2 regions of the Rhizobium sp. CRRU65 genome follow, and region 2 is predicted to be linked to the other one. Evidence: riboswitches for the same ligand, from Rfam matches in the RefSeq annotation. Region 2 holds a riboswitch; the other holds the start of a gene.
The links. A riboswitch is a leader RNA that binds a small molecule or an ion and turns the genes downstream of it on or off. The one in region 2 is predicted to bind cobalamin.
Positions count from the first base shown of each region.

Region 1 (7,650 bases), on a different contig from region 2:
CCGAAGACGAAGCCAGAGAAGCCGATGCCGCAAAGGAAAAAGCCCGGGAAGTCCATCGGCCGCGGACTGCGTGGCTCGACGGCCGGCAGGAAACGCGTGACGAGGATGATGCCGAGCACGCCGATCGGGACGTTGATCCAGAAGATCCAGTGCCAGGTGAGGTAGGTGGTGAGGAAGCCGCCGATCGGCGGACCCATGATCGGGCCGATCAGAGCGGGAATGGTGAGCCAGGCCATGGCATCGACGAGTTCGTGACGCGGCGTTCCCCGAACCAGCAGCAAGCGGCTGACCGGCGTCATCATCGAGCCGCCGGCACCCTGGATCAGGCGCGACACGACGAAGGCTGTGATCGAGTTGGAAAAGGCGCAGGCGATCGAGCCGATCATGAAAACGAAGATCGCCATGCGGAAGATGTTGCGCGCACCGAAACGATCGGACATCCAGCCGCTGATCGGGATGAAGATCGCCAGCGCCACGAGATAGCTGGTGACGGCGAGCTTCAGCGCGATCGGCGAGGTGCCGATATCGGCGGCGATTGCCGGCAGGCTGGTGGCGATCACGGTCGAATCCATCTGTTCCATGAACAGGGCGACGGCAAGGATCATGGGTGTGAGGCGGGGCACGGGCAACCGGGATGCTGCGATGGACTGTCTCAGTCCATACGCCTTCGGTGGCGATAAGGCCATAGGAACGATGGGGTGAAGAGGCTTGCCAAGCCGCTTCAAACCGACGCGGGGCGGCTGTCTGTTCGCTGCTGGATAGAGGGGGTGCGCGGTGACGTCTTGCTCCATTCTCACCTCCAGAGCATAGCACTGCCTCATCCTCAAACCACAGTCGAATTGCATGCCTCATCTTCGGCGCAGCGGCGAATCTTTCCTGAGCCGAAGACGAGGAAGCTGGCCGTGGCCAGCAGCCACGCACCGAGGCCACCGTAGAGCATCACCCAGCCGAATCCCTCGACGAGCGCGTCGCGGATGATGTTGGCGGGCAGATCGGGGAGGGAGGCGATGTTTCCGGCTGAGATGCGTTCAGCCATAGCCCGCAGTTGTTCCGGGCCGAGCGTCGCCGGCAGGACGTTTTCTAGATGTGAGAACACGCCGCTGACCAGGATGAAGCCCATCACTGCGATGTTGATCGCGAGTGAGATCATCCGGGCGCTCATATCGATCCCCGATGCCATGCCGGCGCGGTCGCGCGCGACCGCACCTGTCGTCGTGTTGGTGACGGGGGTATTGGTCATTCCGAGGCCGAGGCCGGAAAGCAATGCGCCGGGCAGCATGGTCAGCCAGCTTGCCGCGTCGGAGGCAGCTCCGAACCGCATCAGCAGGAAACCGAGGCCGATCGTGAACAGGCCGATTGGAATGACGAGACCGGGGCGATAGCGCAGCGATAGCCGCTCAGCCAGCGGCGGGACGATGAGCGTGGGAAGCGTATAGGCGAGCAGCGACAGACCGGCGGCGAGACTACCATAACCAAGGCCTGCCTGAAACCAGATCGGCAGATAGATCATGAAGGGCCAAAAGCTGATATTCATCGCGACCGAGCCGATTACGGCGCCGGAGAAGGCGCGGATGCGAAAGACCGAGACATCAAACATCGGCCGCGAATTGATCTTCTCTGCAACGATGAAGGCTATGAAACTTGCGGCAGAAAGGCCGATGGCTGCAAGTGCCGTAGTATTGTCAAAACCGAGGGCTGGCCCCTGGGTGATGTAGAAGGCAAGGCAGAAGACGGAAAGCGACAGGGTGGCGATGCCCGCGATATCGAGGCTTTTCGCCTCGGGGTCACGCGATTCACAGACACCGAAGACGGCGAGCGTGGCTGTCACGGCCGCCAGCACAACATGGACCAGGAACACCCATTCCCAGGTCGACAAGGCCGCGATCATAACGCCGACCAGCGGCCCGAATCCCAAGCCGATGCCGAAGATAATCCCCCACCAGCCGAAGGCCATGCTGCGCTGCCGCCCCTCTGGAAACTGGTGCGAGAGGACGGCCACTTGGCAGATCAGCATAGCGCCGCCACTCATGCCCTGGAGGAAGCGGGCGACGATCAGAACGGGTGCATTGTCCGCGAGCCCGCAGATCAGCGAGGTCAAGCCGAAGGCAATGATGCCGATCAGGAAGACGCGCTTGCGGCCATAACGGTCGGCCAGCGTGCCCGTTGCCATAAGCACCGTAGTCACCGCGATCGTATAGGCATTCATGATCCATTGAAGTTGCCGGAAATCGGCATGCAGCACCGCCTCCAGCGTCGGCAATATCGCGGGTACGCTTGAGATCTCCAGACCGAACATAAGGGACGAAAGGCAGGCGGCTGCCAGGGCGACGATGCCCTGCAGCCTGGATGAGGCAATGGAAGCGGGTGGCATGGTTGGTCCTTTCAGCACGGGATGGGCGACGACGAAATCCCGATGACAGGTGAAATCGGGGCGCTGCCGGTTCGAGCCACCATAGTCGGCGCTTGACCATAACTGAATTGGATGATTTTCTATTTCAGAAACAACAATTTTGGATGGTTGCTATAACAATGCTCGATGTGGATGCGGTGCGGGCGTTCGTGACCATTGCCGAGCTGCAGAGCTTCACCCGCGCCGCCGAGGCGTTAGGCAGCACTCAGGCGGCAATCAGCGTCAAGTTGAAGCGGCTGGAGGAGCGTCTCGGCCACAGGCTGATCGAGCGGACCCCGCGCTTGGTGCGCCTATCGGCGCAGGGCGCGGTCTTTCTTCAATCCGCGCGGGATTTCATCGGCGCCCATGATCGTGCGGTCGCAGCCCTTTCCTCGACAAATCGGCACTTCACGCTCGGCATCGCCGCGCATGTGGCGGGGCCGGAGGTTCCGACGATTCTGGCGCGTCTCAGCGCTCACGATCCAGGGCTGACGATCGAGGTGCAGCTCGACAATTCTCGAGTGTTGCTCGATGCATTCGATCGCGGTGAGCTGGATGCGGCGATCATTCGCCGGGAAGAGGATCGGCGTGACGGTGAGGTGCTTGGGCCGGAGCATTTCGGGTGGTTCGCGGCACCGCAGTTCGAGTATCGCCGCGGTGAGCCGCTGCGTCTTGCTGCACTGTCGCCATCTTGTGGCGTCCACAACATCGCTACCCACGCGCTCGATGGTGCAGGAATCGCCTGGAACGAGGTTTTCCTGGGCGGGGGCTCGCTGGTGATGACGGCGGCGGTGTCGGCTGGGCTTGCGGTCGCGGCATTCTCCCACCGTCTCGCGCCGGTGGGCTCGATGGAAGTGAGTCAGCGCTTCAGCCTGCCGCCGCTGCCCTCGTCGGAGATCGTCCTGCATTCGACACTAACGGATGCAAGATCGCGCTCGGCGCTCAGAACCCTGGCTGCGGCGTTCAGGGAACATCGCGCCTCTGCCAACTGAACGCGGCTTCAACGCCACATCGGCTCGCGGCTTGCCGCCGCCGCGCTTTCCTGAAATAGATGCGCCGTCAGGTGCCCGCCGATAAGGCGGGAGAATCGGGAATCCGGTGCAAGACCGGAACGTGCCCAACGCTGTAAGGCCGACGCTTGCCGCTTCATCACGCCACTGGCTTTTCGCCGGGAAGGCTGCGGCAGACGGATGACGCCGAGTCAGAAGACCGGCCTGGCAAGATAGACCGATCCGCGCGGACAGCGGGGCGGTCGCGTTGTTGGGGATTTGACGATGCGACCCTTTGATGAGGATGCCCTTTCGGCGGCGTCCGGTTTTTCCTTGGCCGAACGCGAGGCCGTCTATCACGCGATCATGACGCGGCGCGACGTTCGCAGCCAGTTTCGACCCGATCCTTTGCCTGACGATGTCGTGCAGCGGCTGCTGATGGCCGCTCACCACGCACCCTCGGTCGGCTTCATGCAGCCGTGGAATTTCATTCTGGTGAAAAGTGTCGCTGTGCGGGCGCGCGTCCGGGATGCCTTTGCGAGTGCCAACGAGGAGGCGGCGCAGATGTTTGCCGGCGAGCGGCAGCAGGCCTACCGCGCCCTCAAGCTCGAAGGCATCGTGGAGGCGCCGCTCGGCATATGCGTGACCTGCGATCCCACGCGCAGCGGCAGCGTGGTGCTGGGGCGCACCCACAATCCGAAGATGGATTCATACTCGACGGTCTGCGCCATCCAGAATCTCTGGCTGGCGGCGCGGGCGGAAGGGGTCGGCATCGGTTGGGTCAGCATCTTTCGCGAAGGCGATCTGAAAACCATTCTCGGCATACCCGAGCATATCGAGGTGGTCGCGTGGCTCTGTGCCGGTTTCGTCGATCGGCTCTATGACGAGCCGGAACTCTCCATCAAAGGCTGGCGGCAGCGCCTGCCGCTCGAAGACCTCGTCTTCCATGATGGGTGGGGACTGAACACCTAGGGCACGGTCTTCCCGGGGGCCGTGCGGTCGAGCATGGCCTCAATCGCGCAGTCACGCCATTGACCGTCAAGGTGAGCAAACCGATGTCGGTATCGCCGACGCCGGGCGAGGCCGAGATATCTTTATTCCTGGCCTTCATATCGATACGCTGAAGGCGAATCTCGGAATTTCCAATAGATATTCGGCTATCGGCGGCTCAATCGGAGGATAACGGCCCAATGAACATGATCGACTTGAAGGAACGCATCATCGTGATCACAGGCGGTGCGCGGGGCATCGGCTACGCGATCGCAGAGCGCGTCATCCAGTCTGGTGGCAAGGTGGCCATCTGGGACCTGAACGAAAACATGGCGAAGGACAGCGCTTCCGCTCTCGGATCCGGCACGGCTGCTTTCGGCGTCAATGTCGCAGATCCCGTATCAGTGAAGAGCGCTGCGGCGGCGACCGAAGAGATTTTCGGCCGTATCGACGGTCTGGTCAATTCTGCGGGGATCACCGGTCCGGTAAAGCCGACCATCGAATACGACCTCAAAGAGTGGAACGACGTCCTCGATGTCTGCCTCACGGGAACCTTCAACTGCTGCCGGCACGTCGTTCCGGTCATGTTAAAGCGCGACTATGGGCGGATCGTGAACATCTCCTCGGTTGCGGGCAAGGAAGGAAATCCGAACATCGCCGCCTACAGCGCAGCGAAAGCTGGTGTGCTGGGTTTCACCAAGTCTCTTGGCAAGGAACTCGCAAAGACGGGAATCGCCGTGAACGCGGTAACGCCAACCACAGCAAAGACACCTATATTGGATGGGCTGACACCCGAGTTTATCGAATATATGCGCGTCCGCATTCCGCGCGACCGTTTTGCTGAACTTCATGAGATCGCTTCGATGGTCGTCTGGCTGCTCTCCGAGGAGAACTCCTTCACGACCGCGTCGACGTTCGACCTGAGTGGCGGCCGTACGACCTACTGACCATTCAATCACTGCTGCTGTTGCGGCTGCGGACCTGACGTTGCCGGGTTGGCGAGATCAATCGACCCCTGATCGCCGGCCAGGAACTGCGGGCCGACCTGACGGACGCGGTTCTGCGTCGGATCATACGGACGCTCGGGAACGGACGGCTGCGGTGCGATCTGCGCTGTGCCATCCTTCGCCGGGGGATTGGTGCGGATGGTGGTGATCGAGCCCTGCTGCGGCGGTTCGCTGACCGCCTGCTTGCCGCGCATCTCCTCGTAATAGGCGGTGAGATTGCAGGCGCAGGCGGACTTTTCCCCGGGCGTGCGGTTCTTGTAGGCAAAGGCGTTCTTCATGGCGCTGTAGGGCGTGCCCGTTGCGACCGAGATCATGTTCGAGGCTTCGGTGCTTGTCACGTCACGATAGAACAGTTCGGTCTCGATGCCCGGGCACATCTTGGCGCAGGTTTGGGCGTCGCGGCCGAAATCGACCGATGTGGCGTTCGAGCTGATCGGGAAGAAGCCGCCGTCGCAGCTGCGCACACACATGGTGCTGACCGGCGAGAGCATCTCGGCCCGCGGCAGGCCGTAGCGCGGATCGACCTCTTCACCGCCGCCGAGCGGAATGAAGGTATCGGTGCGCATCGCCTGTTCCTCGACGCTCGGAGCCGGTTCGTTGGCGCTGCGGTCGCTCGGAGCATAGAAGTTTTCGCTGTTGCAGCCGTTGCGGTCGAGAGCCGCGACCAGTTCGCGGCGCGCGTCGTCATCGGCGCCATTCTGGTTGGCCAGCTCGTTGCGGCGGTCCTGGAGATAGCGGATATTGTCGATCATGCGGGCTTCGGACTGCGCGAGTTCGGCGCAATAATCGGCATTCTCGCCACCGATCACGACCATGCTGCCCGAGGTGCAGTCGTTGCTGCGCAGCTCGTTGCGAACCTTGCGCAGCTCGAGGTTCTGTTCGGCCATGGCGCTGGAATATTGGCGCGCTTCCGGGCCGTTGCCATTGCCGATCGATCGCGGCAGGTCGGCAAGGCGGCCGCGCAGGTCTTCACAGACGGCGCTGCTTTGCGCGGCGGCAGGCGCCGCAAAGGCAAGGAGAAGGGCAAGAGACAGGTTTCGGCGTTTCACGGCGTCGTCCCGGAATGAGCAAAGAATCGATCGGTCGATTGCGGCCTCGATCGCCGCGCGTTGTCTCTTAACGTGTTTCTCTTAATAAGCTTGGAGAAATTCCTAGCGCATTTTCGCGATTTTATCCAGTGGACCGCCAGAGACCCAGTGTTCGATTGTGAAGAAGCTGCCGATGGCAATCAACGAGGCCAGTGCTCCACTCCAATCTCCAGGGTCGCTTGGGGAACGTACTCATATCAGGACGTCGAAAATGACAGGTATTGCCAACGAACTCAGCTCCCCCGCAACGACAGTCGGGCTGCCGGAAACCCAAGACGGCTTCCACGTCTTCGTGGACGGTTGTTATGAACCGGGTTCTGGGCACGGAGGCTGGGCATTCGTCGTTTATCGCGATACCGCGGAAATCGCGTCCGGCTTCGGTGGCGCCGAAGATTCCGCCAATAATTCGATGGAATTGACCGCCGTGCTCAGGGCGGCAATCTGGATCAACAGCGAGGCAAGCGGCGAGCCTGTCACCATCTGGTCCGATTCCGTCTACGCCGTCAAAGGCTGCAACAGCTGGCGATACATCTGGAAGAACAACGGCTGGAAGAAGGGCAGCCCGAATGGGAATGCGCGAAGGCGAACGATCGCCAATGCGGAACTCTGGAAAGCGGTCGATCTTCAATTATCCCAGAATGCGCTCATGACCATTGCCTGGTGCAAGGGCCATTCCGGCATTGCCGGTAACGAACGCGCCGATGTGCTCGCGGATAAAGGGCGCCTGTCGATACGGAGTGCCTGAGACGGCATCAGGACATGTGTCGGGACGACTTCAGGGTCTTTACGCTGTGTTGCGGGCAACCGGCTCAAGCCGGTTGCGATGCCTCGACGACGGCGAGTGCCGCCATATTAACGACGCCGCGGGAGGTGACCGAGGGGGCGAGGATATGGGCGGGCAGGGCGGTGCCGAGCAGGATCGGGCCGACATGCAGGCCGTCGGTCATCGACTTCACCACACCGAGGGTGATGTTGGCGGCATCGAGGTTCGGGAAGACCAAAAGGTTGGCCTCATCGTGCAGCGTCGTGTCCGGCATGACGCGCTTGCGCAGCGCTTCGGTGATCGCGCTTTCGCCGTGCATCTCGCCATCGACCTCGAGGTCGGGTGCTGCCTCGCGCACGAGCTGCAGGGCGTTGCGCATCTTCGTGGCGCTTTCGGACTCACGTGAGCCGAAATTGGAATGCGA
Region 1 is NZ_JBLYZH010000014.1:156,881-164,530, forward strand. It holds gene ACM5SV_RS25765 (MFS transporter) at 1-605, opposite strand, end outside; gene ACM5SV_RS25770 (MFS transporter) at 824-2,371, opposite strand; gene ACM5SV_RS25775 (LysR family transcriptional regulator) at 2,524-3,381, shown strand; cobalamin riboswitch at 3,434-3,622, shown strand; gene bluB (5,6-dimethylbenzimidazole synthase) at 3,664-4,350, shown strand; gene ACM5SV_RS25785 (SDR family NAD(P)-dependent oxidoreductase) at 4,569-5,315, shown strand; gene ACM5SV_RS25790 (DUF2865 domain-containing protein) at 5,324-6,424, opposite strand; gene ACM5SV_RS25795 (ribonuclease H family protein) at 6,675-7,208, shown strand; gene ACM5SV_RS25800 (NADP-dependent malic enzyme) at 7,273-7,650, opposite strand, start outside.
Region 1: it holds a riboswitch for cobalamin, as region 2 does, so the genes downstream of both, bluB (5,6-dimethylbenzimidazole synthase) here and ACM5SV_RS33350 (CbtB domain-containing protein) in region 2, are expected to answer to the same signal.

Region 2 (7,650 bases):
GTCGTCGTGATCGGCGATCAGCGCCGGCAGCGCCTCGTAGCGGTTGAGATGGCCGCTGAGTGCCGAAACGGCAAGGCGCAACGCCGTTCCTGCCTGCGCCGAGGCTTCCTCCATATAGGCGCGCGTCGCAATCGCGCTCCCATAGGTGAAGAAGGAGAAGATGATCAGCGGCACCACCAGCAACGCCGCTATCGCACGATATTTCGAAGACAGAACCGGCTCCTCCCCTTTCTGCCTCCACTCCCCAGCGAGGCATACCCGACGGACCGAGTTTAGAGGGGTGGGTAGGGAATTCCAAGGGGCCGTCGAAACTTGACACCCGGCAGGGGTGGATGTCCTATTGCTGCACCGCAAGGAGGCCCCCGCCCATGAGCGACGACCAGACGCCCGCCGATAACAAACTCACCACATCCAAGCGCCGCTGGGCGGCAGAGGGCAAGTTCCTGACCGGCCGTATCAGCCGTCCCGAAGCCGAGCGCCTGCCGCCCGGCCAGCACCTCGTCAAGAACTGGCCGGTGCTCGATCTCGGCCAGCAGCCTGTCATCTCGACCGAGACCTGGCGGCTCGAGGTGCGCGGCCTCGTCGAAACGACGCGCACCCTCACCTGGGCCGACTTCCAGGCGATCGAACAGAGCACGGGGGTGAGCGATATCCACTGCGTCACCACCTGGTCGCGCTACGACAACAAATGGAAGGGCGTTTCGACGCGCAATCTGCTCGACCTCGCCATGCCGAAGCCTGAAGCCGCTTACGTCATGCTGACGAGTTATGACGGCTATACCACCAACCTGCCGCTCTCCGATTTCGCTGCCGAGGATGCGATCCTCGCCACCGCCTGGGAAGGCCTGCCGCTGACACCGGAGCACGGCGGCCCGATGCGCCTCGTCGTGCCGCATCTCTATTTCTGGAAAAGCGCCAAATGGCTGCGCCGCATCGAGCTGATGCCTGCCGACCAGGCCGGCTTCTGGGAAAAGAACGGCTACCACATCTACGGCGATCCGTGGCGCGAGCAGCGCTATTCCGACGACTGAGCTTTCGGTCGCGAGAAGCGACGAAGCGCAAACACGCCAAGTCCGAACAACGCGGCAAGCCCCGTCAGCGACGCCATGCTGGCGGCATGGAATGGGATCTCGCTCCAGCGCGGCTTGACGATATCGGCGGTGTTGAAGGCTTCGTCGCTGAACCGGCAGCTGATCAGCGCAAGCCCGCGCCGCACCATGTCGGCGTCGACCGCGGAAATGATTTCACCCGCCGCGGCAGCCTCCCGCGGCATCTCGCGCATCGAAAGCAAGACCGCCTTGGTCGCGGCGAGATAGGCATGAGCGCATTCGTTGAACGGGCTTTCCTCATCCGTCACGCTGCCCGGCATCCGGCCCCACAGACAGTAGGAATACTGGATCTCTGCATAGTTCAGCACGCGGCGGAACGGCTCGTTCGTATCGACAGCACGGGATGCAAGATCGACAATCCCACTGCGATAGTCAGACATGACAGCCATCTCGCCGTGGGAAATTTGCGGGATATCCAGACCCGCATGGCTGCCGCCGTCGCTGCGGCTATGGGCAAAAGCGCTTCCAGCGACCACACAAAAAAACGCGACGGCAGAGAACGCCGTCAACAGCAGTGGTCTGGCTCTGTCGTTTTTCATACTCGCCCGAAAAGTTCAGGGCGCCGGCAAAGCGGCGTCCTTCGATGCGTTCAGTGCAATGCCGTGGCCGGCCGGCCGCGTTCCCCGCCCCCGACCGCAAGCCGCTTTTCCGCCAGCGCTCCGAAGCCGAGGCCGAGCGTTGCCCAGAGGATCACATGCATTCCGAGCGAAGTGGTGCGGAAACGCCAGAGCACCATCGCCGAGAAGTTCTCCGGCACCTCGTTGATCGGCGGCAGCAGATAGAGCACCACGCCGATGAAGACGAGATAGGCGATGCCGGCGATGATCGCGCCGTTCCAGAGACCGAAACGCTCGGACAGGCGGCGCGACAGCGCCACTGCGGCAATCAGCGCCGCAAGCGAGACGACGATCATCAGGAAGAACAGCTCGGTCCTGGCGCCGATCGTATCGGGATTGCCGACTGCCGGCGGGTTGGCCGGATACTTGATCCCGGGAACGAGGACGACCGCCACGAAGGCGGCAATGGCGATGACGGCCGAGGTGCCGCGCGGCGAAAGGCTGCTGAAGCGGCCGTGCACGAAAGCGAAAGCGAGCGCGAAGAGCCCGCCGACGGCGGCGCTGTAGGCCATGACGCCGGTGAAAAGGCCGAGACCGGCCTGTGTGGCGCGGCTGACGATTTCGGGTTCGGCAGCTTCGCCGGCCGCCTGGGCGCTCGCCTCCTCGAAGGCGATCGCCGCATCGACCAGCGGCTCGCCGAACGTATGGGCGAAAGCGAAAACCAGGATGCCAGCAATCAGGCCCGCGAGCATGCCGCGAAGCAAAAGGTTTCCAACCATGTCCGGAACTCCCTTAAGGCACGTCGCGCAAAAGTGTGCCGCGGTTTTGCGATAAAGACATGCGTAAAACAAAAACCTATAGCGCGATGAGCGAATCTGAAAGATCGCGACGCGCTTTAGTGGCAGGGAAAGCCGAGGAGATGGCGGCCGTCATGCACGAATTCGTGCACATACATGCCGTTGAACAGCGCCATTGCGCCTTCCTCGGTGCCGACGAAATAGAGGACGATGAGCATCAGCAGGCCGCCGAAGATCGCCCAGGGCAGGATCTCGCCTACAGGGATCGGCGCCGGTACCGCAACGGGCGCGAAAGTGGTGTCAGACATGTATTCCTCCGGGAATGACGCGTTCAGTCGAAAGAGTGCTTGTGCAGTAGGGTCTGACTTCCAGCGCGAAGAGCTTTCGACACGCTGGTCACAGTGGCGCGACCGCGCCGGACTTACACCGGCTTCCAAACCCGCAACTGCACGGTTATATCTGCACGCCGAAGAGACTGTCAACGAAACTTCACAAGCCGGCGAAGGACGCTGTCGCCGCATTCCGGGAGACAAGAACGACCGTGAACACGCGCCTCACCTGGATCTGCCACGGCGCGACGGCAGCAAGCCGCAAGGCCCTGTTCCCGCTCGACGAACCGCTCGAGGATAAGGCAGTGGAGGAGGCCGGCAGGATGATCGCCCCGCCCCGCGCCGATCGAATTGCCATGAGCCCGGCTTTGCGTGCCCGCCAGACCGCGGAAGCGCTCCGCCTCGAAGCCCGCATAGACCTCGCACTTCGCGACTGCGACCATGGCCGCTGGGCCGGCAGGTCGATCACGACGATCGGGACCGAAGAGCCGGAAAACCTCATGGGCTGGATGAGCGATCCGGAAGCGGCCCCGCATGGCGGCGAGAGCCTTGTTGATCTGCGCACGCGCATCGCCGGCTGGATGGATGAGCAATCGAGCCTCGGCGGCCATGTGATCGCCGTTAGCCACGCGGCCGTCATCCGGGCAGCGATCGTGCATGTACTGCAGGCGCCGCTCTCCTCCTTCTGGCTGAGTGACGTCGAGCCGCTTTCCGTCATCCGCATGACCAGCAACGGACAGCGCTGGTCTCTGCGCTTCCAGCATTAGAGACTGCTGATCTTATCCAGCTTTGCACAAGCAAATCGCGTCATCTATGTTGAACCCGGCTTTGCGGGGACTACTTCCTTGTCCCAAGGAGATGGAAGAATGACATATGATTGGAGTGGCGAGCGCACGCGACGCCTGCGTTTTATGCGTGTCGCCACAGTCACGGTTCTGGTCGGTCTCATCTTCAGCGTTCCGCTGCTGATCGTCACCGCCTGAAGCACGAGAAAGGGCGAGCGATGCATTAGCACGCTCGCCTTCGTTCTTTTCCCGCATCAGCCGGTCTCCCGAACCACGAAGGCGATCGCGCTGATAACGACGCCCTGGTTCCCCACAGGCCCCGTCGGGTCTCTCTGCGGCACAGCAACAGGCTGCCGCCTCTGATAATTCGCCTTCTGGTTTCAACAAACATTTCAGACTTTCGTGATATTTCCGCGAAGGTGGAGATGGAGAAGGCATAATGCCGGTGTTTTTCCAAAGCAGGGCCGGACGGCAATGCGTGTCGATCGTGGTGTCTGGAGTGACCCTCTGGCTTCTCGGCACGCTGCTACAGCTCGACGACAGCCTGGTCGCCTTCATGACCGGCTTCGGCGAGTACGGCGCCGACAAGCTCGTTCTGGCGCTCGGCATCGCCGGCGCCATGAGCTTCGTCTATTCGGTGCTGCGCATCGCCGACCTGCGTAAGGAAATGGAACTGCGCGCGGCCGCCCAGGCAAAAGCCGATTGGACCGCAACCCACGACCATCTCACCAAGCTGCCGAACCGCTACGCCTTCGAGCGCAAGATCCTCTCCCGGCCGATCAAGGACGACGAGGCCGAGATCGAGGAGTGGGACCGCAACGTCACCATCTTCTCCGTTGACCTCGACGGCTTCAAGAAGGTCAATGACCTCGTCGGCCACAAGGGCGGCGACATCCTGTTGATCGAGGTTGCCAGACGCATCTGCGCGCTCGGCAATGCCGATTGCGTCTATCGCTTCGGCGGCGACGAATTCATCATCGTCGCCTTCGCCCTGACGGCGCAGCGCGAGGAGCGTTTTGCCAAGCTGCTGATCCAGGCCGTCACCCGGCCGATCCATATCGATGGCTTTGCCGTCGAAGTCGGCGCCAGCGTCGGCTATGACCGCTGGGCCGAGGGAGCCGAGCCGCTGGAAGATGCCGCCCACCGTGCCGACCTCGCCATGTACGAGGCGAAATCACGCGGACCCAACCACTATTTCGTCTTCGAACCTTCGATGCAGGACAAGGTAACGGAACGCGCCGCGCTGGAAACCAGGCTGCGCGCCGCGATCTCCAACAAGGCGATCAAGCCCTTCTATCAGCCGCTGATCGACCTCAAGACCGGCCAGCTCTGCGGCTTCGAGGCGCTGGCGCGCTGGATCGGCGACGACGGCGTCAACATCCCGCCGCCGGTCTTCATCGATATCGCCGAGGAAACCGGCATGATCACGGCATTATTCGAGGATCTCCTCACCCAGGCCTGCAGCGACGCACTCGCCTGGCCGGATCATGTGACGTTGTCCTTCAACGTCTCGCCGGTGCAGATGGAAGACAGATTGCTGACATCGCGTATTCTCAAGGTCCTTTCGGCAAGCCGGCTGCCGCCGCAGCGCCTGGAAGTGGAGATCACCGAAAACGCGCTGATCCAGGATCCCGCCATCGCCGCCCTCATTCTCGACGAGCTGCACGCCGCCGGCATCCAGATCGCACTCGACGATTTCGGCACGGGCTATTCGAGCCTCGCCCAGCTTTCCCGCTATCGTTTCGACAAGATCAAGATCGACAAAAGCTTCATCGCCACCTATCGCGACGACGAGCGGCAGGAAAAGATCGTCCGCGCCATGCTCGGCCTCGGCAGGAGCCTCAACATCAAGACGACGGCGGAAGGTATCGAGGAGCACGGCCAGCTCGCCTTCCTGCTGCAGCTTGGCTGCGACATCGGCCAGGGCTATCTTTTCGGCAAGGCTATGCCCGCCGCCGAGGCGGGCATCTTCATCAGCGATCGCAATACCAAATTGGCCTCGACGGGCTGACGGAACGCTCTACCTTTTGTTTTGACGCAATTCCCGGCAAAACCGCTTCGCGCTTTGCCGGGAATTTGCTTTAAAAAACCTGGCGCATGATCACGAACAGCACGAAGGCGATCGCGATCGAGGCCGGCAGCGTCAGCACCCAGGCCATCAGCATGTTACGCACGGTCGACCATTGCAGGCCGGAACCGTTGGCCGCCATAGTGCCGGCAACGCCTGATGACAGCACATGGGTGGTCGAGACCGGCAGGCCGAGATGGTCGGCCGAGGCGATAGTGACCATCGCCACGACTTCGGCTGCCGCGCCCTGACCATAGGTCAGATGCGTCTTGCCGATCTTTTCGCCGACGGTGACGACGATGCGCTTCCAGCCCACCATCGTACCGAGGCCGAGCGCGATCGCGACCGCCACTTTCACCCAGAGCGGGATGAACTTCGTCGCGTTGTCGACCGCCTTGTGGTAGCTCGTCACCGCGCTGAGGTCGCCGGCATCCATCGGCAGCAGCTTCTGCTTGTCGATCAACTTCAGCGCCTCGCCGATCAGATAGATGTCGTTGCGGACGTTGCCGACGAGATTGGTCGGCACCGCTTCGAGCGTCGGGAAGCCGGCGACTTCAGCACTTGTCTGGTGGATATATTGCTGCAGGGCCGGCGTCGTCGCATCCGTCCAGGTCTTGTTCTTGACGGCGTTGCCGACTTCGGCCTTGTAGTCCGCAACCGTAACGCCCGGCTTCACATATTTGCCGAGTGCGGTTTCCACATGGGCTGATGCTGACTTGTAGGCTTCGAGATAGTTGACATCCGGCGTGCGGTTCAGCGCGAAAGCCGTCGGCACCAGGCCGATCAGGATCAGCATGATGAGGCCCATGCCCTTCTGCCCGTCGTTGGAGCCGTGGGCGAAGCTGACGCCGGTGCAGGTGAAGATCAGGATCGCACGGATCCAGGGCGGCGGCGGCTGGTTGCCCTTCGGCTCTGCGTAGAGCGCCTTGTTGCGCACCAGAAGCTTCATGACCAGCAGGAGGACAGCGGAAAGACCGAAGCCGATGAGCGGCGAGATCAAAAGCGACAGGCCGATATTGGTCGCTTGCGACCAGTCGACACCGCTGGTCGCTGTGCCTGCCGGCGCCAGGAACTGGTTGGCAAGGCCGACGCCGATGATCGAGCCGACCAGCGTATGCGAACTCGACGACGGCAGGCCGAGATACCAGGTGCCGAGATTCCAGACGATCGCGGCAATCAGCAGCGCGACGACCATGGCAAGGCCGGAGCCGGAACCGACCTGCAGGATCAATTCCACCGGCAGCAGCGCCAGAATACCAAAGGCGACGGCGCCGCTCGAGGTCAGCACGCCGAGGAAGTTGAAGAAGCCGGACCAGATAACGGCGAATTCCGCCGGCATGGAACGGGTGTAGATCACGGTTGCGACGGCATTGGCCGTATCATGGAAACCGTTGACGAACTCGAAGCCGAGCGCGATGAGCAGTGCAAGGCCTAGGAGAATCCAGGGAACGGCGACTGCGGTTGTCAGGTCGCGGCCGAGTGCATAAGCGACATATCCAAGGCCGCAGACCAGAACGAGCGCGAACAGCGGCAAGAACCACTTGTTGGCCGAATTCGAACTGTGGAGCGGGTGGGAAGCGTCGCTATGAACCTGGCTGGGGGCAATATCGGCCATGGCATAGTTCCTTATTCCGTTTTGCAAATTTGCCTTTTGTTAATAAATCCGCCGCGTGAAGCTCTCATGACGCCCCGACTGAACCGCCCGTAAGCCACTGATGCTGGGCGATATTGACGGTGATGCGCCTGGGTCGCCTCCATAATAGATGCCGCGTTGCGATCCCAAGCGGCTGACGATGGTTGTCTACGCAATGACAAAAGCGCGCCCCGAGCGAATAAATCCTTCCCGCCTGGACATCCGACGCTAAGTTCGGTCATCTCACACCCGCGCGGAGTCTTGGAAGACATGTCATCGACCGACCTGCTGCTGACCTTCAACACCGGCTCCTCGACCGTTAAGATCGGCATCTTCGCGATAGACGGCCCCAAGGCGCGGCGCATCGGCAAG
Region 2 is NZ_JBLYZH010000024.1:28,211-35,860, forward strand. It holds gene ACM5SV_RS33330 (sensor histidine kinase) at 1-177, opposite strand, end outside; gene ACM5SV_RS33335 (sulfite oxidase-like oxidoreductase) at 369-1,031, shown strand; gene ACM5SV_RS33340 (hypothetical protein) at 1,016-1,648, opposite strand; gene ACM5SV_RS33345 (CbtA family protein) at 1,699-2,445, opposite strand; gene ACM5SV_RS33350 (CbtB domain-containing protein) at 2,562-2,771, opposite strand; adenosylcobalamin (AdoCbl) riboswitch at 2,773-2,927, opposite strand; gene ACM5SV_RS33355 (histidine phosphatase family protein) at 3,005-3,559, shown strand; gene ACM5SV_RS33360 (putative bifunctional diguanylate cyclase/phosphodiesterase) at 4,017-5,588, shown strand; gene ACM5SV_RS33365 (inorganic phosphate transporter) at 5,659-7,260, opposite strand; gene ACM5SV_RS33370 (acetate/propionate family kinase) at 7,549-7,650, shown strand, end outside.